Regions from separate parts of the Nicoliella sp. ESL1120 genome, predicted to be linked through region 1. Evidence: predicted binding sites of a transcription regulator. Region 1 holds the regulator's gene; the other holds the start of a gene.
What was found. The regulator HrcA, encoded in region 1, represses chaperone genes, less so after heat shock. The targets are predictions, from matches to a motif close to TTAGCACTCNNNNNNNNNGAGTGCTAA.
Positions count from the first base shown of each region.

Region 1 (11,864 bases):
TAATTTCGTCTTCGGATACCTTACCTTCAACATCCTTCAAAGTCTTATCAGTTTGGAAGATCAATTGGTCAACTTCATTCTTTAAGTCGACTTCTTCCTTGCGCTTTTCATCAGCATCGGCATTAGCCTTTGCTTCATCCATCATCTTGTTGATTTCGTCATCGGAAAGGCCATTGGAATCCTTGATGGTAATCTTTTGGGACTTACCTGTTCCCTTATCCTTAGCGGAAACGTTAACGATTCCGTTTTTATCGATATCGAAAGTAACTTCGATTTGAGGAATTCCACGAGGAGCAGCAGGAATATCAGTTAATTGGAATTGACCAAGCGTCTTATCGTCAGCAGCCATTGGCCGTTCACCTTGTAAGACGTGGATATCAACAGCTGGTTGGTTATCAGCGGCAGTTGAGAAGACTTGGCTCTTTGAAGTTGGAATGGTCGTGTTTCTGTCGATCAACTTAGTGAAGACCCCACCCATGGTTTCAATACCAAGGGAAAGTGGTGTAACATCAAGTAGCACAACATCCTTAACATCACCAGTTAGCACCCCACCTTGAACAGCAGCACCATCGGCAACGGCTTCATCAGGGTTAATAGAGTGGTTTGGTTCCTTGCCAGTCCATTGCTTAACAGCTTCTTGAACGGCTGGAATTCTAGTAGAACCACCATTTAAGATAACGTTATCAATGTCAGAAGTTGATAAACCAGCATCCTTCAATGCATTATCGAATGGAGCCTTCGTCTTTTCAACTAAGTCAGCAGTTAATTCATTGAACTTAGAACGACTTAACTTAGCAGTCAAGTGAAGTGGCCCTTCATCACCAGAAGCGATAAATGGAAGGCTGATTTCAGTTTCAGAAACTCCTGAAAGGTCCTTTTTAGCCTTTTCAGCAGCATCCTTTAACCGTTGTAATGCCATCTTATCATTGGATAAGTCAACTCCGTGTTCGCTCTTGAAGCCTTCGATCAACCAGTCCATGATCTTCTTATCGAAATCATCCCCACCTAAGTGAGTATCACCATTAGTAGAAAGGACTTGGAACACACCGTCACCTAATTCAAGAACGGAAACATCAAAGGTCCCACCACCAAGGTCATATACCAATACCTTTTGGTCGTTATCCTTCTTGTTCAAACCATAAGCTAAAGCAGCAGCAGTAGGTTCGTTGATAATCCGCTTAACGTCTAATCCAGCGATCTTACCAGCATCCTTAGTTGCTTGTCTTTGGGCATCATCAAAGTATGCAGGAACAGTGATAACAGCCTTGTCTACAGTATCACCAATGTAGTCTTCAGCAAACTTTTTGATGTATTGTAAGATCATTGCAGAAATTTGTTGTGGAGTGTAGCTCTTACCATCAACATCGACTTTGTAATTGCTGTCACCCATGTGGCTCTTGATTGATGAAATCGTGTTCGGGTTAGTGATCATTTGACGCTTTGCAACTTCCCCAACTTGAATTTCACCATCTTTAAATGCAACGACTGAAGGAGTCGTTCTTGAACCTTCTGGATTAGGAATAATCTTTGGTTCGTTACCTTCAAGAACGGCAACTGCTGAATTAGTAGTTCCTAAATCAATTCCAATAATTTTGTTACTAGCCATAATTTAATTTACCTCACTTTTTATTTTTTATTTATTAATTGTTTGTTTATTTTGCAACAACGACCATCGCTGGACGAATCACACGATCAGCTAATTGATAGCCATCTTGTAATACTTTCACAACGTGATCAGTTGGATGAGCATCATCTGCTGGGACCGTTTGAACGGCTTGACAGAAATTCGGATCAAACTTCTTGCCTTCCGCATCAATTTTTTTAATGTTGCTATCACTCAAAGCCTTAGTTAGGTGGTTCGAAACCATTTCAACCCCTTGTTTAAGTTGTTGACCGGCTTTATCATCCACCTTAACTTCAAGGGCTCGGTTTAAATTATCAACGATCGGTAAAATATTAGTTGCAAGCTTTTGGCCATCATACTTCAAGATGGTTGCTTGGTCTTTTTTAGCCCGATTTTGAACGTTTTGCAACTCAGCTGCAGTCCGTAGATACTTATTCTCCATATCATCCAACTGCCGTTTTAAATCAATAATTGCTTTATCAGCTTGTTTGTCTTCAGCATTAGCTTGCTCATCTGCAGCCTTTAACTTCTCTGTTTCAGTCGCTTCCGCAGAATTTTGCTTTTCTTCATCTTGCTTTTTCTTAGATGCCAAACAAAACCCTCCTCTAGATTTATTTGCTTCCTCCATAGTAACCTAACAAACGCTTGGTAAGCTCTTCTCTAAATGCACTGACCAAGGTAATTACCTTCGAATAAGGCATTCGAGTAGGCCCCAACACAGCAATCATTCCCTTACCGTATTGGCCAACATCATAGGTCCCTGTAATGACACTATAATTTTTCAATAATTCATTACTCATTTCAGAACCGATCTGAACCGAAACACCATCTTCTGAATTTCCTAAAAACTTAGAAATTTCACCAGATTGATTTAACATCGAATACAGCGGTTTGAGATAACTAACATCGCTTTGATTGGTAAAACTCAATAGGTTCATTTCACCACCAACGTAAAGGCGATCTCTAGTTGCTCTCATAAGGACCTCATCCAAGATGTCAATAAAGCCATTCGGAGAATGCAAGTACTTATTAACTTCCATTGGAATTACAGATTTTAGTTGCTCTAATACCACCGATAATGGCTGACCAACAAGTCGATCATTAATCAAATTAACGACTGACTCTAGTTGTTCACCGGTAACACCATCGGAAATGCGGAACAATTCAGTTTCCGCATCCCCATTATCAGTTACCAGAATCGCCATAACACGTTGATCACCTAATGCAACCAATCTAAATCCTTTTAGATGCCTACTTTGAGCCTGCTCTGGCTGCAAAGTCAAAGCAGTATAGTTAGTTAAATCAGATAGGATATTAGCAGATTTTTGAACTAGCTCATCGATCTTATGGTAATTTGAATCTAACGCCTTATGAATGATTTCCAGATCACTCATCGTATTGACCTTTGACAATGTCAAATGATCGACGTAATAACGATAACCATTAATCGATGGAATCCGTCCGGAAGATAAGTGGGTTTTTTCAATTAACCCCATATTTTCCAAAACCACCATTTCATTTCTGATCGTAGCAGAACTAACGTGAAACGGAAGTTGATTAACTAATGCTTTAGAACCAACAGGCGTTCCCGATTGAGTATAATCCTGAACGATTCCAGAAAGAATCAATTCTTGACGTTCTGTTAGCATTAATAATCACTCCTTTTTTAGCACTCATATCCTTCAAGTGCTAAGCTACATATATAATTTACCAAAGGAGCGATTATAAGTCAAGAAAGACACTCACAAATCACTTAAAAACTTTTGAGCCGTTTTTTGATCTTGATGCAGCTGATCGATCAAGGCTTCTACCCCGTTAAACTTAACCTCACCGCGCGTCCAATGGAGCCATTCGATATTTACTACTTCACCATAAATATTTTGATCAAAGTTAAATAAATTAATTTCAACGGTAATGGGATGTGAATCACCAAACGTCACGTTACGGCCAATCGAAGCCATCCCATCGTACCATTGATCACCAATTTGCATCCTTACAATGTAGATTCCAATTGCTGGCAACCATTGATATTCGCTATGCTCAACGTTAGCTGTTGGAAATCCCAACTCACGCCCGCGAGCAAATCCATGCACAACAGTTCCCGTAGTAACAAAGGGCCTGCCTAACAACCGATTAACGGTATCAATATGACCATCATCTAGGTTTTGGCGAATCCGAGTAGAACTCACTTTTTTATTGTCAATATCAAAGGATGCAACATCAACCACTTCAAAACGATTCTTTACATATTGAGGTAATAAATTCATATCAGCATTCTTTTTTCCATAAGTATGATCAAAACCAGCAACTACCGCCACTGCATTAAAGCGACAAAGATAATTATCGACGAATTCCTGTGGACTTTGCGCTTGGAATGCATTTGTATAACTAATCTGGAATACGATGTCAACGCCTAAGCGCTCAAAGAGTTCCATTTTATAATCCATCAGCGTTAAGTAACGCTTATCATGCGCGTTTAATTGTTGATATACGATTGATGGATGATGATCATAAGTTAAAACTGCTAATTTAACTCCGCGTTTTTCAGCAATTGATTTTGCTCGATTGATTATTTGCTGATGACCCAAATGGAGCCCATCAAAAAAACCCATTGCAAGCACAACTGGTTCATTCAAATTTAAATCTTTCATTGGATGGTGAATCTTTAAAATTTTCATTGTAAACTCCTAATTGACACTAAACATTTTTAATGGTTTATAAAATCCCTGTTCATGATTGTAATAGTACAACGCCTTAATTTGCTGATTAAACCTTACAGCAATTTCATCATTATCCATATTAATATCTTGGGGACTTAAAAATCCACCATTTTGCACCGTTTTCCACTGGTTCGGGCTCAATTCAATACTTTGATATCCACCCAGTGCATGATCAATTGGATACAAAACATTACTAATGTTGCCATCTTCCATCGCTGCTTTCACTTGACTTAGCGTAACCGATTCATCAATCGTAAAGCCGCCACTCTTAATCCTAGTAAGATCAGACATTACAGCTGGTACCCCTAAGATTTGGCCAACCATAAACGATAAAGTGCGGACATAGGTTCCCTTTCCACAACCTACTTCGAACTTGATTCGCTGAACTTGTTCTTCTTTATCATATTCAATGGGAGCAATAATTTTAAAGTAGTCAATGCGAACGTGCCGCTGGGGCCGTGTTACAGTTTCACCCGCCCGTGCATATTCGTATAAACGGCGACCATTGACTTTTACAGCTGAATACATTGGTGGAATTTGTAACAGTTCAGGTTGAACCAACCGTTGCATCGCCTGATTAATTGATGCTTCTGAAAACGGATCCGTAATTGCCTTCCTTTCAACAACATCACCATCTAAATCCTCGGTAGTCGTTGACATCCCAAGGGTGATCTCTCCTCGATAAACTTTTCCAGAATTCATCAAAAAATCAACCACCTTAGTTGCACTACCGATACAAATTGGTAAAACACCGTCAACGTTTGGATCGAGCGTTCCACTATGTCCAATTTTTTTAGTTTGCAAAATTCCACGTAGTTTTCTGACGCAATCGAAACTAGTCATTCCACGTTGTTTGTTCAATGGGATGATTCCATCCATAATTAACGACTCCCTATCTTTTCTCTAATTAATATTAATTGAAACATAAAAAGAGTAGATAACAAATGATTATTACCTACTCTTTTAAAATTATTTATCTTCGCGTTGTAGTTTATTGATCAATTGATCAATCTTACTCCCGTATTGAATTGAATCATCTAATTCAAAATGAATTTCTGGTGTCTTATAGACGTTTCTTAACCGAGCGCCTAACGCACTTCTAATCATTCCGGTTGCCTTATCCAATCCCTTTTGGGTATTTTCTTCATCACTCTTTTTATCAGAGAGAATGCTGTAAAAAATCGTTGCTTGTTGAAGATCACCAGTGACTTCCACTCCGGTAATTGTAACGCCCTTAACTCTGGGGTCACGTACTTCCTTCAATAACAAATCATTAACTTCTCTTTGAATTTCTTGTTGTAGTCGCCCTACACGATATTGTGCCATAGTATCCTCCTTGATCGAATTATTCGATTGGAACTTCTTTCATAATATAGGCTTCAATAACATCATTGACCTTAATATCATTATAATTTTCAATTGTAAGCCCACATTCAAAACCTTGTTTAACGCTCTTAGCGTCATCTTTAAAGCGTTTTAAACTGCCAAGTTCGCCATCAAAAATCACAACATTGTCCCTAATTAGCCGTACCTTACTATCACGGTTAATATAACCTGAGATTACCATCCCACCAGCAATTGTTCCGATCTTAGAAGCTTTATAAATTTCTCTCACTTCAACTTGACCAGTAACTTCTTCCTTATATGTGGGTTCTAGCATTCCCTTCATAGCGGATTCCACTTCATCAATTGCATCGTAAATCACTTGATGTAAACGAATATCAACGTTATCGCTTTCAGCTTGGGCCTTAGCTTGTGGGGTAGGACGAACACTAAATCCAATAATGATTGCGTTACTTGCCTCTGCTAAGGCAACATCACTTTCATTAATGGCTCCAACTCCGGTATGAATGATATTAACACGCACTCCTTCTACTTCAATCTTTTGAAGACTAGAAGAAAGTGCTTCGACTGAACCTTGAACATCAGCTTTAATAATAATATCAACTTGCTTCATTTCACCTTCTTTAAGTGAATCGAACAAGTTATCCAATGTAACATGGTTCGTTTGACGACGATCATTTTCTTGAGCTGCTTGAGCCCGTTTTTCTCCAGCAGCACGGGCGGTCTTTTCATCATCAAAGACAATAAACCGATCCCCTGCTTCTGGAACGTCGTTCAATCCAGTAATTCCAACAGGAGTTGATGGGGTGGCTTCCTTCATTTCTTGGTTGTGTTCATTAACCATAGTCCGCACTCGACCAAAGGTATCACCAACTACAATCGGATCCCCAACGTGCATGGTCCCTTGTTGAACTAACAGCGTTGCAACGGTTCCCTTTCCACGATCAAGACGAGCTTCGATTACTGAACCAGCAGCATTTTGCCGTGGATTAGCCTTTAATTCCATCACTTCAGCTTGCAATAGGATCATGTCCAATAATTCATCAACGTTGGTCCCGAATTTAGCTGAAATTTTTACAAAGATGGTATCACCACCCCAGTCTTCAGGAATTAATCCGTAGTTACTAAGTTGTTCAGTAACGTGGTCTGGGTTGGCCCCTGGCTTATCAATCTTATTGATTGCAACGATAATTGGGGTCTTTGCAGCCTTAGCATGGTTAATGGCTTCGATGGTTTGTGGCATTACTCCATCATCAGCAGCAACCACTAAAATCGTAATATCAGTAATATCAGCTCCACGTGCCCGCATGGCAGTAAAAGCAGCATGACCAGGAGTATCCAAGAAAGTAATTGTCTTTTTATCATGCTTAACTTGATAAGCACCAATTCCTTGGGTAATCCCACCAGCTTCACCAGAAGTAATGTGAGAATGTCTCAAGTAATCCAATAGGGTGGTTTTACCATGATCAACGTGTCCCATGATCGTAACCACTGGTGGTCTGTTTTCTTGATAAGCCGTGTTGTGTTCTTCTTCATCAAATAACTTATCAAGATCAGAAACGTTAACTTCTTCTTTTTCCTTGGCTTCAATTCCGTAGTCAGTGGCTAGCAATTCAATGGTTTCATTATCCAATGATTTGTTTTGGTTAACCATAACCCCAAGCATGAATAACTTTTTAACAATTTCAGCAGGTTCTCTGTGAAGGACCTTCCCAATTTCTTGTGCATTCATCCCATCAGTATATTCTAATACCTTTGGAAGTGGATGATCCTTCCGTTTAGGAGCATCGTTATGCTTATGAATTTGGCGAATTCGTTGATTCTTAGTGTATTTACTATTGAAATTGTTATTCCGCTTGTTAAACTTCTTCTTGTTCTTCCGATTATTTTTGTTAAAACCGTTCGAATTATTACTAGCATTATTAGTATTTCGACCAGAACCAGATTGAACGTTATTTCTTTGCCCATTCGAATTATTAGACCGATGGTTATTATTTGACTGACTAGCATTACTATGACTAGGTTTATTATTAATTTGGTGGCCCCCCTGTCTTTTGTCAGCATGGCTATTTTGGTTTCGGTTTTGATTGCCACCATGTTGTTGATTATTTTGTGGTTTAGAATTAGTTCGTGTCGTTGGTTTAGCTGAATTACTCTTTAATGCAGCTCTAATTTGCTTTTCTTGGTTATCATCAATCGTAGACATATGGTTATGAACCGAGATACCCTTACTATTAGCACTGTTAATTAGTTGCTTGCTGGTAACATTGAGCTCTTTAGCTAATTCATAAATACGCTTTTTACCCATATAATCACTATCCTTTAACTATTTTTTATTTCAGAAAGCTTTCTGGCAAAGCCACGATCAGTAATTCCAATCATTGTTCGGGGAGCACCGATTGCATCGCTTAATTCCTGTTTAGAAATAAAGTGATGGTATTCAACCTGATACGAACCCGCTTTGTCAATAAACTTCTTGGTAGATGATTGTCCGGTATCGCTTGCAATAATCAAAAGAGCAACTTGATGCTTTTTAATTGCATTTAAAATAATTGCCTCGCCAGTAACTACCTTACCAGCTCTTTTGGCGATTCCGATTAAATTTAAATATTTTTGATTATTCATTTTCAAATAATTTTTTTCTTGCTTGTTCATGATCAGTATAAGCAATTAAATCATCGTAAAATTGATCATCAACATTAGTGTCAAAAACCTTGTTAAATGTTTTTTTAGCCTTAGCTTGCTTTGCAATTTCTACATCCATTGAGATATAAGCACCGCGCCCGGCTTTTTTACCAGTTTTATCAATGCTTACGTTGCCTTCTTTATCACGGACGATTCTAATCAACTCTTTTTTAGGAGCCATTTCACCCGTGACAATATCTTTACGCATTGGAACCTTTCGACGTCGCATTTGAACCTCCCTACTGATAACTAATCAGCGTTTTCATCATTATCAGGATCTTCAGCAGCAGTGTGATTTTCATAAATATTTTCATCTGCTTCTGATTCTGACTTAATATCAATTTTAAATCCAGTTAACTTAGCAGCTAATCGAGCGTTTTGTCCACGCTTCCCAATTGCTAATGATAATTGATAATCAGGTACAATCACCGTACAAGCTTGATCGTTTTCAGGGTCGAAAATAACATCGACTACTTCAGACGGATTCAAGGCGTTGGCAATGAACTTCGCCTTATCGTCAGTCCATTCAACAATATCCATATTTTCGCCACCAAGTTCATTTACGATTGTTTGAACCCGTTGTCCCTTAGGACCAACAGTGGTTCCAACAGGATCTATATCAGGGTTATTAGAGCGAACCGCTACTTTTGAGCGGTCACCAGCTTCCCTAGCAATTGAGACAATTTCAACAGTTCCATCGTAGATTTCAGGAACTTCTTGTTCAAATAAACGCTTTAATAGTCCAGGTGCCGTTCTGCTAACAAATACTTGAGGGCCCTTAGAAGCGTTTTCAACCTTAGTAACATATACCTTGATTTTATCTTGTGGTCGATATTCTTCATTTGGCATCTGGTTACTAACAGGCATTACAGCTTCGACCTTGCCAAGATTAATGTACACAAAACGACTATCTGAACGTTCTACTTCTCCAGTAATTAACTCATCTTGGTATTGACTAAATTGATTATAAACCATTTCCCGTTCAGCTTCTCGAACCCGTTGCATAATTACCTGCTTTGCAGTTTGGGCAGCGATGCGACCAAAATTCTTAGGAGTAACTTCGATCTTGATGTCATCACCAACTTCATAACCATGGCTAATTAAAAGGGCATCTTTAATACTATATTCAGTCTGGGCATCTTCAACCACGTCAACAATCTTTTTAACAGCATAGACGTGAATATCACCCTTCTTATTATCAAATTCTACATCTACATTTTGTGATTGACCATAATTACGCTTATAAGCAGAAGTCAAAGCTGCCTCTAAAGCGTCGATAATGGTTTCCTTCTTAATGCCCTTTTCTTTTTCTAAAGCATCAAAAGCACCCAATAATTCTTTACTCATTCCGATTCTCCTTTAAATTAAAACTTAATTGCGAGTCTAACTTTAGCAATTGCTTTTGCAGGAATTGTTAACTCCCTAAAGACACTCATGTCGTTATATTCAATTACTAAATCGTTTTCTTCTGTAACTCCCTTTAAAGTCCCTTCGTATACCTTATTTTGCTTAATTGGATAATACAATGAAACGTTAATATAGCTACCAATTGCTTCTTCAATCTCTTTTGCATTTCTCAAGGGGCGTTCTGCGCCGGGAGATGATACTTCTAAATAATAAGCTTGTGGGATTGGATCAGGATCCATTGCATCTAATTCTTCACCTAATTGATCGCTAATGATTGCACAATCTTCAATCGTAATACCGTTAGGTTTATCAATATAAACCCGTAAATACCACTTTTGGCTTTCTTTAACGTATTCAATATCGAACAATTCAAAATGATGTTCATTTAAAATCGGTGTTAAGATATCTTTCACAATCTCAGGAACGTTACTCAATTTGTATGCATACCTCCTATTAAATCCAATAAAAAGAGTGAGCATCCCTGCTCACTCCTTTAAACGAGTATTAATTACTAGTAGTAATATACCATAAGTTAGGATTAAACTCAAATCATAGCATGTCGAATAGGCTCAACTGGTTTTCATCTGGCAAGCCTTTCAACACTCCATTTTCATCCATAAATTCAATGATCTTTTTAGAAACCTTGCCACGTTTAGCCAGGTCTTCCTTGGATAAGAACGATTTGTCTTCTCTAGCAGCCACGATTTGTTTTGCAACGTTCAACCCAAGCCCTGGAATCGCCCGAAATGGTGCTAATAGCTTATTTCCTTCAATAATCCATTTTTCAGCATCAGAACGCTTTAAATCGATCATTTCAAACTCAAACCCACGTTCTAACATTTCGTTGGCTAATTCTAAGACCGTTAACAAGTTCTTATCCTTAGCAGATGCTTCGTTGCCTTGATTTTGAATCGTTTTCATCGCTTCTTTGACAGACTCTTTTCCGCTTGCCATGGCAACTACATCAAAATCATCAGCTCGAATCGAGAAATAAGCAGCATAGTAAACGATTGGGAAGTACACCTTAAAGTATGCTACCCGCAGGGCCATTAGAACGTAAGCTGCGGCATGGGCACGTGGGAACATATACTTAATTTTTAAACAAGATTGAATGTACCATTCTGGAATTTTGGCTGCGTTCATCTCTTTACGCCATTCATCCTTAATTCCACGACCCTTCCGAACTGATTCCATGATTTGGAAAGCCGTTTCAGAATCAAGACCCCAGTTAATTAAATCAGTCATGATATTATCACGACAACCAATTACGTTAGCGATCGTTGCAGTCCCGTCCTTAATAATCTCATCAGCATTTCCTAGCCAAACATCGGTCCCATGGGATAAACCAGAAATTTGCAGAAGTTGCGAATAGTTTTGCGGGTGGGTCTGTTCTAACATCCCCCGTACGAACTTCGTCCCAAATTCAGGCACCCCTAATGTCCCCGTTTTGGATTGAATTTGTTCTGGGGTCACACCTAATACGTCCGTTCCTGAAAAAATTGACATAACTCCTTGATCATCCATTGGGATCGTTTGTGGATCAATTCCAGAAAGGTCTTGAAGTGCTCTGATCATGGTCGGATCATCATGTCCCAAAATATCCATTTTGAGGATGTTATCATGAATGGAATGGAAATCAAAGTGCGTCGTTTCCCATTCAGCTTTTTGATCATTGGCGGGATATTGGATGGGAGTAAAGTCATAAATATCCATATCGCTTGGCACAATAATGATTCCAGCTGGATGTTGACCAGTAGTCCTTTTCACACCGACATCGCCTTGGGCCAGTCGATCGATTTCAGCAGAACGAATATTTTGTTCAGTATCGCGTTCATAAGCCTTTACGTAACCATAGGCTGTCTTATCAGCAACCGTTCCAATCGTTCCAGCACGGTAAACATTGTCTTCACCGAACAACACCTTCATGTAGTTATGAGCGATTGGTTGATAATCACCTGAGAAGTTCAAATCAATATCTGGAACCTTGTTTCCCTTAAACCCTAGGAACGTTTCAAATGGAATGTTTTGCCCATCACCGATCATTTCAGTTCCACACTTCGGACAATTTTTACGTGGTAAATCGT
Region 1 is NZ_CP196383.1:907,208-919,071, reverse strand. It holds gene dnaK (molecular chaperone DnaK) at 1-1,606, opposite strand, end outside; gene grpE (nucleotide exchange factor GrpE) at 1,653-2,216, opposite strand; gene hrcA (heat-inducible transcriptional repressor HrcA) at 2,236-3,273, opposite strand; gene ribF (riboflavin biosynthesis protein RibF) at 3,367-4,302, opposite strand; gene truB (tRNA pseudouridine(55) synthase TruB) at 4,312-5,223, opposite strand; gene rbfA (30S ribosome-binding factor RbfA) at 5,314-5,670, opposite strand; gene infB (translation initiation factor IF-2) at 5,690-7,996, opposite strand; gene ACSYTE_RS03985 (L7Ae/L30e/S12e/Gadd45 family ribosomal protein) at 8,011-8,313, opposite strand; gene rnpM (RNase P modulator RnpM) at 8,306-8,602, opposite strand; gene nusA (transcription termination factor NusA) at 8,623-9,720, opposite strand; gene rimP (ribosome maturation factor RimP) at 9,738-10,214, opposite strand; gene ACSYTE_RS03965 (PolC-type DNA polymerase III) at 10,330-11,864, opposite strand, start outside.

Region 2 (11,864 bases), 600 kb from region 1:
TTCTAGTTTGCAAACATTGGCTTTGAATATCAATATTGAAGGTCAATTAGTGAATCCAGTGTTTGATGCCAGAAATGAGAACATGTTTACTGGATTGTATCGGATTCAAAACGGACGCCCAGTTGCAGTGATTCCTGATCAACACGTTTCATTATCCCGTTGGTTGAGTAAAATGGAGGCCTATCAAAATGAATCGATTATTGGATTAGGTGATGCTAATCATTTTAACGATCGCTTGCCTGCTAATTTTACGATGATTAATAATTTAGATAACCTTCCTCAAGCTGCAAACCTAGGACTATTTGGCGAGACTTTACCACCAGTTCAAGACATTGATACGTTTGTTCCTAATTATTTGAGATTGACGAAAGCAGAAGCCGATTGGCAAAAACTACACCCAAAAGAGGATTCAAGTTCATATGTTAAAAAAGTTTAAGCAATGGTACCATAGCCTATTTTTAAAAAGTGAAGCAGTATTTCGTGAACAACAAATTGCGGTTAAAAACCATACGATTGAAATTAAAAATGTTAAGTACTTTATTGGAAGGGCCATGGTTACAGATACCCCAGAGTTATTAAAGATTGAAAAATCTGTTTATGACGGCAAAACTCCATGGAATTACAATACGATGCTAAGGGAACTTAAGCGTGATCAAGATCGTTTATACTTAGTAATTAGATATCATGATCAATTGGTTGCATTCATTGGTTGTGCAATGTTTGATAATAATAAGGAATGCCATATTACGAATCTAGCGGTTCAAAAAGAATTTCAACATCGGGGGCTTGCATATTACTTGTTAACGGTAATTATTAAAAAAGCGCGTCGCATTGACTATTCAAAGATCACGCTAGAAGTGAGAAGTAGTAATTATCGTGCTCAGCATCTTTATGCTGATTTAGGATTTAAACGTTCAGGCATTAAAAATAACTACTATATTGATAATCAAGAAGATGCCATTGATATGACGCTAGATATTAGTGAAATTGATAATAGCCCAATTAATTATGGATTATAATTTGGAGGAATAATTTTGAAGCGTAATTTAATCATGTCATTTGAGTCTAGTTGCGATGAAACTAGTGTCGCAATTATTGCAGATGGCAATCAAATTCTTTCTAACATCGTAGCCACACAGATCAATAGCCATAAACGATTTGGTGGCGTAGTTCCAGAAGTTGCTAGTCGTCATCATATCGAAGAAATTACCATCTGTATTCGTGATGCGATGCAAGAGGCCAATGTTACCTATGATGATTTAGATGCCGTGGCCGTTACCTATGGGCCTGGATTAGTAGGTTCGCTTTTGATCGGGGTGACTGCTGCTAAGATGGTTGCGTGGGCTCACCACCTTCCGTTAATTCCAGTCAACCACCTCGCGGGGCATATTTATGCTGCTCGTTTTGTCGAGCCAATTGAATTTCCAACCCTTGCATTAGTCGTTTCTGGTGGCCACACTGAATTGGTTTACATGCCCAAAGAGGGCCAGTTCGAAATTATTGGTGAAACGCGCGATGATGCCGCTGGTGAAGCCTACGATAAAATTGGTCGGGTGTTAGGGATTAACTACCCCGCCGGGCCTACTGTTGATGCGATGGCAGCGAAGGGTAAGGATACATTTAACTTTCCACGAGCAATGGATAAGTCATCTAATTATGATTTTAGTTTTAGTGGGTTAAAGAGTGCCTTTATTAACACTTACCATCACGCAGAACAAGTAGGTGATAAGTTGAATCATGATGACCTGGCAACTAGTTTTCAAAATGCGGTCGTAGATGTTTTAGTAGATAAAACACTGCGGGCGTTGGAGAACTACCCAGTCAAACAATTGATCTTAGCAGGAGGAGTAGCTGCCAACAATGGACTGCGGACATGCTTGCAATCAGCAATTGATCAACTACCAAATACGAAATTAATAATGGCGCCACGCAAACTATGTGGTGATAACGCTGCGATGATTGGTGCAGCTGGCTTTATTATGTTTAAAGAAGGTCGTTTTGCAGGCCTCGATTTAAATGCTGACCCGAGCCTTGAGTTTGAATGGGCTCCTGATGTAACTCAATAAAATTCAAAAAGGACTGAATCAAAATTTTTGATTCAGTCCTTTTATTTACTCATTATTTAAATCTTCGAGTTCTAAACTTAGTTGAGTCCACTGATCTGATAGTTTTTCATTTTGTTGGTTGACTTGATCGAGATTCTTTTGGAGTTCCTCAAGTTCACTAATCTTTTGATCAGCAGCTAGTTGGGCCATTCGATCCTCGATTTGAGCGTGTTGTTCGCTGAGCTTGCCCATTTGTTCCTCAATTTCGCTGATTTGGCGTTCTAATTTACGCCGTTGCTTTTGGTCTTGCTTACTCTTTTGGTAATCGACCTTGCCCTTCGATTCGGTGGGTTGAACCGCTTCGGGATGTTCAGCAGCTAATTTAGCGGCCTCGTGTTGTGCTTGGGCGATTTGATCTTCCTTTTTTTCAATATAGTAATCATAATCCCCTAGGTATCTTTCTGATCCTTCAGGGGTAATTTCAATAATTTCGCTAGCAACTTGGTTAATGAAGTATCGATCGTGTGAAACGAATAGGATCGTCCCATCAAATTGCTTCAATGCATTTTCAAGAACTTCGCGACTTTCAATGTCCAAATGGTTAGTGGGTTCATCGAGAATTAAGAAATTATCGTGATCCATTGATAATTTGGTGAGCATCAAACGCGCCTTTTCACCACCAGAAAGGTTACCGACGACTTTTTCAACGTCATTACCAGAAAATAAAAAGCTCCCTAAAATGGTTCTGATGTGGCCTTCTGGAGTAGTAGGGTAGTCGTCCCAAATTTCATTTAAAACGGTTTTATTACTGTGTAAGGAAGTCTGTTTTTGATCGTAGTAGCCAATGCTGACTCCGGTCCCGAATGAAACGGTCCCCGCTAATTTTGGTAGCTTGCCTAAAATGGTTTTTAATAGGGTCGACTTACCAACCCCGTTGGGTCCGATAATTGCGATCGATTGGTGCTTTTTTTCGTCAATGTTAATTGGACTAGCTAGAACCTGATCATCATAGCCGACCGCCAGATTCCGAACTGTTAAAACGATGTTACCACTGGGCTTTGCTTCTGAGAATCGAAATTGAGCGACCTTATTATTATCAAATGGTTTTTCGAGCTTTGGCATTTTTTCTAATTGTTTACGACGTGCCTGAGCACGGTTAGTAGTCGATGCCCGAACGATGTTTTTATCAATAAAGTCCTGCATTTTTTTAATTTCAGCTTGCTGTTTTTCATACGCATGGAGCCGTTCAGCATAGCGCGCTTGTTTTTGCTTCACAAAGCTAGTGTAATCACCTTTGTAATATGTTAGCGTTCCGTTATCCAAGTCATAGACTTCATTGACTAACTTATCCATGAAGTAACGGTCATGTGAAATGATCAAAAGCGAACCAGGATAGTTTTGGACGTAGCCTTCCAACCATGTGATCGTTTCAACATCTAAGTGGTTGGTTGGTTCATCTAAAATAAGGAGGTCGCGTTTTTCAAGGAGCAGTTTCGCTAATGCAAGTTGGGTTTGTTGCCCACCTGAAAGAGAATTAACGGGTTGTTCGTAGAATGATTCTCCAAAACCAAATCCGTTTAAAACCGCCTTGATTTCAGCTTTATAACTGTACCCATGATTAGCGGTAAAGTTAGCCTGAATCGTGTCGTATGATTTAGTGACTTCTGCTAGTTTTTGTGGATCTTGATTAACCTGTTGATCACTCATTTGTATTTCTAACGCGTGCATCTTGTGTTCCGTTTTAATTAATTCGGCGAACACGCTTAACATCTCATCCCAGACGTTTCGTTCTGAATGAAGACCCGTATTTTGTGAAAGATAGCCAATTGTAAGGCCGTTTTTTTCAGTAATCTTCCCTTCGTCGATGCTTTCTTCACCAATAATCATTTTAACTAGCGTTGATTTACCGGCTCCATTGCGGCCAACGAGCCCGATTCTAGCATGATTTTCAATATTCATATTAACATTTGTGAAAATTGGCACACCATCGAATCTTTTGGTTACGTTATTTACTTGTAAGATTTGCAAGTCCTCACCCCTTTATATTATAGTAGTTTAAGGATAATTTTATCATAATTTACATATAATATGAAATTATGAAAATCGATATAATTGATTAATATTTCACAAAGTCTTTTTTTATGATAAAATAATCTGGAAACGTTTTTTTATGAACGAAAATGCCGGGAGGAAAGACTTATGGCTGAAAATAAAATTCCACGGGCAACCGCAAAAAGATTGCCGATCTATTATCGATACCTTACGATTTTACATGACTCAAACGTTGAACGAATCTCATCAAATAAATTTGCGGACGCAATTCAAGTGGACTCTGCTACGATTAGAAGGGATTTTTCCTATTTTGGGGCGCTTGGTAAACGTGGCTATGGTTATGATGTTGAGAATTTATTGAATTTCTTTAAGCGGATTCTAAATGAAGACCGTTTGACTAACGTTGCATTAGTCGGGGTCGGAAACTTTGGACAGGCACTACTGAACTTTAATTTTCATCGTGATAGCAACGTTAGGATTGCTGCTGCCTTTGATACTAAGGAGCGAATGATTAACACCATTCAAAATGGGGTCCCCATTTATTCATATGAAGAAATGGTTCAACAATTAAGGGATCAACAGATCAAGGTCGTTATTTTAACTGTGCCTTCTAAAGTGGCACAAGAAGTTTGCGATAATGCCATTAAAGCGGGGGCGGAGGGCTTTCTTAACTTCACCCAGGTCCGTCTATCAACTCCCGAGAACGTAACGGTGCAAAATGTTGATTTAACGAATGAGTTACAGACCTTGATTTACTTTATTGAACATTACATTAAGTAAACCTTTAGATTCAAGATTCCTAGTTTTAAATCATCGCATTATTAATCTGATTTCGATAAAATGTTCATGCAAAGTTGCATGAGCGTTTTTTTTATTTGGGCAGCGGTCAAAATGTTTGCAATTAAAATTAAAAGAATATATATTAAAGATAACAATTAGCACTGACATAGTTCAAGTGCTAAATTTATGTAAACTTAATTGGAGGGATTAATGTGTTAAAGCCATTAGGTGATCGTGTGATCGTTGAAGTTGAAGAGGAAAAGGAAAAGACAGTCGGCGGGATTGTCTTAGCAAGTAATGCTAAGGAAAAGCCCCAAACTGGAAAGGTAGTCGCTGTCGGTGCTGGACGGATCTTGGATAACGGAGAGACAGTTGCACCAGCAGTTAAGGAAGGCGAAACCGTTCTATTCGACAAGTACTCTGGCACTTCCGTTGACTACGAAGGCCAATCCTACTTAGTTTTACATGAAAAGGATTTAGTTGCAGTTGTCGACTAATTAATAAATTAAAATTAAAATCATAAAAAACAAAAAATAATTTCATGAGGTGATAATTGATGGCTAAGGAAGTTAAATTTGCAGAAGATGCAAGAAAATCATTACTTAACGGTGTTGATAAATTAGCTAATACGGTTAAGACTACTTTAGGACCAAAGGGACGTAACGTTGTCCTAGAAGAAGGTGCTGGTCCAAACATCACAAATGATGGGGTAACGATTGCAAAGGCGATCCAACTCCCAGATCATTTTGAAAACATGGGAGCTAAATTAGTTGCTGAAGTGGCTTCCAAGACTAATGACATTGCTGGTGACGGGACTACGACTGCCACTGTATTGACCCAAGCAATCGTCAACGAAGGCTTGAAGAACGTTACCGCTGGTGCTAACCCAGTTGGCGTTCGCCGCGGAATCGAAAAGGCTACCGAAGTAGCTGTAAAGGCATTACACAAGATGTCACACGAAGTAAAGAACAAAAACGATATTGCTCAAATCGCTGCCATTTCTTCTGCTAACAAGCAAGTTGGTGAATTGATTGCCGATGCAATGGAAAAGGTTGGTAACGACGGGGTCATTACCATTGAAGATTCCCGTGGGGTTGAAACTAGCCTAGATGTCGTTGAAGGAATGCAATTCGATCGTGGTTACATGTCACAATACATGGTGACTGATAACGATAAGATGGAAGCTAATTTGGATAATCCATACATTCTAATTACTGACAAAAAGATTAATAACATTCAAGACATTTTACCAGTTCTTCAATCAGTGGTTGAACAAGGGCGTTCACTCTTGATCATTGCTGATGATATTGGTGGTGAAGCATTACCAACCCTTGTTTTGAATAAGATGCGTGGGACCTTCAACGTGGTTGCTGTCAAAGCTCCTGGATTCGGTGATCGTCGGAAGGATCAATTACAAGACATCGCTACTTTAACTGGTGCAACTGTGATTACTGACGATTTAGGATTAAACCTAAAGGATGCGACCTTAGAACAACTAGGTCAATCTGCTAAGGCAAACATTACTAAGGATAACACTACGATCGTTCAAGGTGCTGGTGACAAGGCTAAGATTGCTGATCGGGTTAGCGAAATTAAGACCCAAATTGAAAAGACGACTTCTGACTTTGACCGTGACAAGTTAAAGGAACGCCTTGCTAAGTTAGCTGGTGGAGTTGCTGTTGTTCGTGTCGGTGCTGCGACCGAAACCGAATTAAAGGAACGTAAGTACAGAATCGAAGATGCTTTGAACGCTACGCGGGCTGCCGTTGAAGAAGGCTACGTTCCTGGTGGTGGAACAGCTTACATTAATATCTTAAAGGATATTGATGCCATTAAGGCTGAAGGCGATGAAAACACCGGGGTTCAAATCGTTCGCCGTGCATTGGAAGCTCCAGTTAGACAAATTGCTCACAATGCTGGGGTTGATGGTTCCGTGATCGTTGACCACCTTAGAGGTCAAAAACCTGGAATTGGTTACAATGCTGCTGATGGAACTTACGAAGACATGATCAAGGCTGGAGTCATTGACCCAACCAAGGTTAGTCGCTCAGCACTTCAAAACGCCGCTTCTGTTTCAGCATTGTTATTAACTACTGAAGCCGTAGTAGCAAACGAACCAAAGGATGATAATAACACCCCAATGCCTCCACAACCAGGTATGGGCGGCATGATGTAATTTAAATTAAGCTCTGCTTTAAAAGAATCGCTATTTAGCGGTTCTTTTTTTGTTAATAAAATTCAATATGAAATATTTACCAAATTGTAGTAAAATTAAGAATTGCATAAACAAATTTATATTATCTTAAAAAATGAAGACTTAAAAAGTGAGGTCATTTTCATGTGGCGTTATTTAAAACGATTAGTAATTGGGAAGCCATTGAAATCAACTGATGAGGGTGGTAATTCCTTGAATAAATTTAAGGGATTGGCTTTGCTCTCTTCTGATGCTCTTTCATCGGTTGCTTATGGGACCGAACAGATTACAGCCGTATTGCTGACCCTTTCAGTAGCTGCTTTAGTTTACCAAATTTGGATTTCAGCATTAGTTTTGATTCTTTTGCTGGCAATCACGTTGTCCTATCAACAAATTATTTACGCCTATCCATCTGGTGGGGGTGCATACCTAGTTGCTAGTGATAATTGGGGGCGGACGACTGGGTTAGTTGCTGGTGGGTCCTTACTAGTTGATTATATGCTGACCGTGGCGGTTTCGACCACTTCTGGAACCGAAGCAATTACTTCCGCAATTCCAGCACTATATAATTATCGAATCCTGATTTCATGCTTGATCGTAGTATTAATTATGTTACTGAATTTACGGGGGATGCGTGAATCAGCATCGATTTTGACGGTGCCGGTTTACCTATTCATCTTTATGATTTTTATCATGATTATTTGGGGCGGGTATAATATTTTAACTGGACATATTACATACCAAGCTGCTAGCGCAGTTGGTACCCCAGTCCAGGGAATGACACTGCTATTATTCTTCAAGGCTTTTTCTTCTGGTTCTTCATCGCTAACTGGAGTGGAAGCAATTAGTAACTCGGTTCCTAACTTTAAAAAACCCCGTGAAAAGATGGCTTCACATACGCTTGCTATCATGGCTTTGATCTTAGGGTTCTTCTTTGGTGGGATTACACTTTTGAGTTATTACATGGGAATTAAGCCGAATGCACATGTGACGGTGCTGTCACAAATTGGAGCAGGCGTATTCGGCCATGGTGGAATTATGTTCTATGTATTACAACTTTCCACCGCAATGATTTTAGCAGTGGCTGCAAACACTGGTTTTTCAGCGTTTCCAATTCTAGCTTATAATTTAGCACGCGATAAATTTTTACCGCACGCCTACTTGGATAAGGGTGATCGGTTAGGATATTCCAACGGGATTATTTCACTTGCGATTGGGGCATTGATCCTAATCATTATGTTCAATGGGGAAACGAACCTCTTAGTACCCCTGTATTCCATCGGGGTATTCATTCCATTTACACTTTCACAGTCTGGGATGATTTTACATTGGCGCAAGCACCGTGAAGGAGCATGGGTCTTAAAGGCGACCATTAATTTCATCGGGGCGTTGATCTCGGCAATCCTAGTTGTTTTCTTATTGCTACTCCACTTTGTAAACGTCTGGCCATACTTCATCGTGATGCCACTATTGATCCTTTTATTTTATCGCATCAATGAGCATTATCGTAAGGTCGGCACCCAACTGGAAGTTAGCCATAAGGCGCAAGAAATTCCAGAATCATTTAGTGGTTCGACTGTAATTGTTTTGATCAGTGACGTTACGACCATGACGATGAATGCGATTACCTATGCTAAATCGATCAGTGATGATATCATCGCGATGCATGTTTCGTTTGATTCTAATCCAGAACGCGAAAAAAAGGTGGCCAACGACTTTAAGGTTGCGTTCCCAGAAATTCGGTTCGTTGATATTCATTCATCATATCGCTCAATCGTTAATCCAACGTTGCGCTTTTGTGATGTGATTGCCAAGCGTGCCGAACACGACGGGAATACAACCACTGTATTGGTTCCGCAATTTGTCCCTAAGCATCATTGGCAACAAATTCTGCATAATCAAAGTGGTTTACGGTTGCGTGCAGCTTTAAACTCACGTCAAAACATCGTGGTAAGCACTTATAATTACCATTTGAAATAATTAATTAAACAGGAGTTATCGCTATATTACAATTGTGATAACTCTTTTTGATTGGGTTGTTTTTAGATTGTGAGATTTGTATAATTAAATTTAATAATTATTTTTCAAGGGAGGTGGAATGGTGAAGTTAAAAATAATTGTCTGTTTATTTGCGACAATGCTTATATCGGCAATTTTGACGCCATTTGTTCGTAAATTGGCATTTAAAATTGGGGCTGAAGACGATCCCAATAAACGGCGCGTCAATAAGGTTCCGATGCCAACGCTTGGTGGGTTATCAATATTTGCATCCTATACTTTTGCAACGGTCGGCTTAATGCGGAACTTAATTCCAGGACCTCAGTTGTGGGGAGTCCTGGGTGGTGAAATATTGATTGTTTTAACCGGGGTGTTAGACGATATTTATACCTTAAAACCGCGTCAAAAAGTTTTTGGGATTACCTTAGCATCGTTATTCGTGTTCTTTTTTGGACATGTTCGAATGACCGTTCTAACATTGCCGCTACTGGGATCATTTCATTTAGGCTGGTTAAGTTTGCCGATTACTTGGGTTTGGATCTTGGCAATTACTAACGCAGTGAATTTGATTGATGGACTCGATGGACTAGCTACTGGAGTCGCAATTATTGCATTATCGACAATGGGGATTACTGGAATGTTCTTCTTGAATGTGGGCAATACATACGTATCAATCATGATTTTTACTTTGGTTGTAGCATGTGTTGGCTTTTTACCATATAATTTCTTTCCTGCCAGAATTTATCTAGGGGACACGGGATCGCTATTTATTGGTTTTATGATTTCAGTGTTTTCACTAAACGGATTAAAGAATGCAACGTTCATTACAGTCATCATTCCAGTAATCATTCTGGGGGTGCCAATTACTGATACTGTATATGCCATTTTAAGGCGATTATTGAATCGGCAACCAATTTCACATGCTGACAAACATCATTTGCATCATCGATTAATGCAAATGGGATTGACCCATCGGCAAACCGTATTAGTGATTTATGGAATTGCGATGATCTTTTCATTTATCTCACTTCTCTACCCCATTTCCAACCTATGGGGCATTATCTTACTTACGATCGCAACCTTGATTGGATTGGAATTGTTTGTGGAGTCAATTGGATTAGTTGGCAAGAATCGGCAACCACTTTTAAAATGGATTAAACGATTAGTTAAAAGTACCACTAGTAAAAGTAATCATTAAAAAAGGATCTTTCGCCTCATTTATTTGAGCTCGATTGATCCTTTTTTGTATCGATCCTTACCTTGATGGTAATCGACTTCGAAGTATTCTTGTTCACCAGTTGTAATTTTGGCACGATTATTTAATAGTTCAACGATTTGTTTTTCAAATGCGCTAACCCCATCCGCTGGAATGGCAACGGTAACGGTAACGTCAGCACCATATTGAATATCATCAATATAGACATCCTCTTGGTTTAAATGGTACTTAAGTGGTTCAAGAAGTGAATACTCAATTTGAATGTTAATCTTAGTTTGGAGGATTCTTTCTACGACGCCGACGCTATTGATTGCTTCCGTCGTGGCGTTACTATAAGCACGAATAAGGCCACCAGCACCTAATTTAATGCCCCCAAAGTAACGGGTAACTACGACTGCAACGTCATGGAGCTGTTTTAATTTAATTGCATCTAAGATTGGTAAACCAGCAGTTCCAGACGGTTCTCCATTATCACTTTTTCTTTGAATGTGGTCATCTTGACCCACCATGTAAGCATAACAATTGTGGGTCGCGGTTTTATTTTCCGCTATAATTTGATCAACGAACGCCTTAGCCTCATCCTCACTTTTAACACGTTTAACGCTACCGATAAAGCGTGATTTTTTAATAATGATTTCATTTGCACCGCTATCCTTAACGGTTAAATATGTTTGTTCTTTTTCCATATTGAAGACCTCCTTTAAATTTTTGCGTATTTAATGATTAGGTGATGTTTATGATTAAAGAGATAATTGAACTTTATGGCAGACAAATTAACTTAAATGAAATCGCTGCCGAACTATTAAATAATCCATTATTAAAAAGGCGAATTGCAATTAAGCGACTGGGAAACCAAATTGAGTGTCAACGTTGTGGCAGTCGCAGTAATTTACAAAATGCTTTATTACCAGGGGACCATTTTTATTGTCCGAAATGCATTAATTTAGGACGCATTATTGATACTTGTGAATTGGGGTTTGTTGATGAACCAAATCAATTTCAGAGGTGGACGGACGTTCTAACCTGGCAGGGCTCTTTAACTGATGCTCAGAAAGTTTGTTCAAGATCGATTATCGATCATTTTCAACAACATCGTGATCACTTATTGTGGGCAGTCACTGGTGCTGGTAAGACAGAAATGCTATTTCCTGGAATTGAGTGGGCATTGCAAAATAATTTACGGATTGCAATTGCTTCACCCAGAGTCGATGTTTGTATTGAATTATTTCCCAGAATCCAACAAGCATTTGCCCATATACCTATGATTTTATTACATGGACGGCAAACTGAAAAGTATCAATACTCGCAATTGACGATTTGTACGACCCATCAGCTATTGCGTTTTTACCATGCGTTTGATATTTTGATTATTGATGAGGTCGATTCGTTTCCATATGCTCAGGATGCGGGGTTGCATTATGCAGTGGAAAATGCAATTAAGAAAGGGGGCACCAAACTTTTCTTAACCGCAACACCAAGCGAAGAAATACTACGGTCAGTCCGTACAAAACAGCTTTCAATCAGTTATTTACCATTACGGTATCACCGCCACCTATTGCCGCAAATTAAAGTTCACTTT
Region 2 is NZ_CP196383.1:1,504,384-1,516,247, reverse strand. It holds gene tsaB (tRNA (adenosine(37)-N6)-threonylcarbamoyltransferase complex dimerization subunit type 1 TsaB) at 1-436, shown strand, start outside; gene rimI (ribosomal protein S18-alanine N-acetyltransferase) at 420-1,019, shown strand; gene tsaD (tRNA (adenosine(37)-N6)-threonylcarbamoyltransferase complex transferase subunit TsaD) at 1,053-2,066, shown strand; gene ACSYTE_RS06555 (ATP-binding cassette domain-containing protein) at 2,112-4,073, opposite strand; gene ACSYTE_RS06550 (redox-sensing transcriptional repressor Rex) at 4,245-4,877, shown strand; gene groES (co-chaperone GroES) at 5,090-5,374, shown strand; gene groL (chaperonin GroEL) at 5,434-7,053, shown strand; gene ACSYTE_RS06535 (APC family permease) at 7,216-9,051, shown strand; gene ACSYTE_RS06530 (glycosyltransferase family 4 protein) at 9,170-10,267, shown strand; gene ACSYTE_RS06525 (YigZ family protein) at 10,288-10,971, opposite strand; gene ACSYTE_RS06520 (ATP-dependent helicase ComFA) at 11,022-11,864, shown strand, end outside.
Region 2: a site for HrcA is predicted at 5,033-5,059, ahead of groES (co-chaperone GroES). Genes of this name have one in related genera too.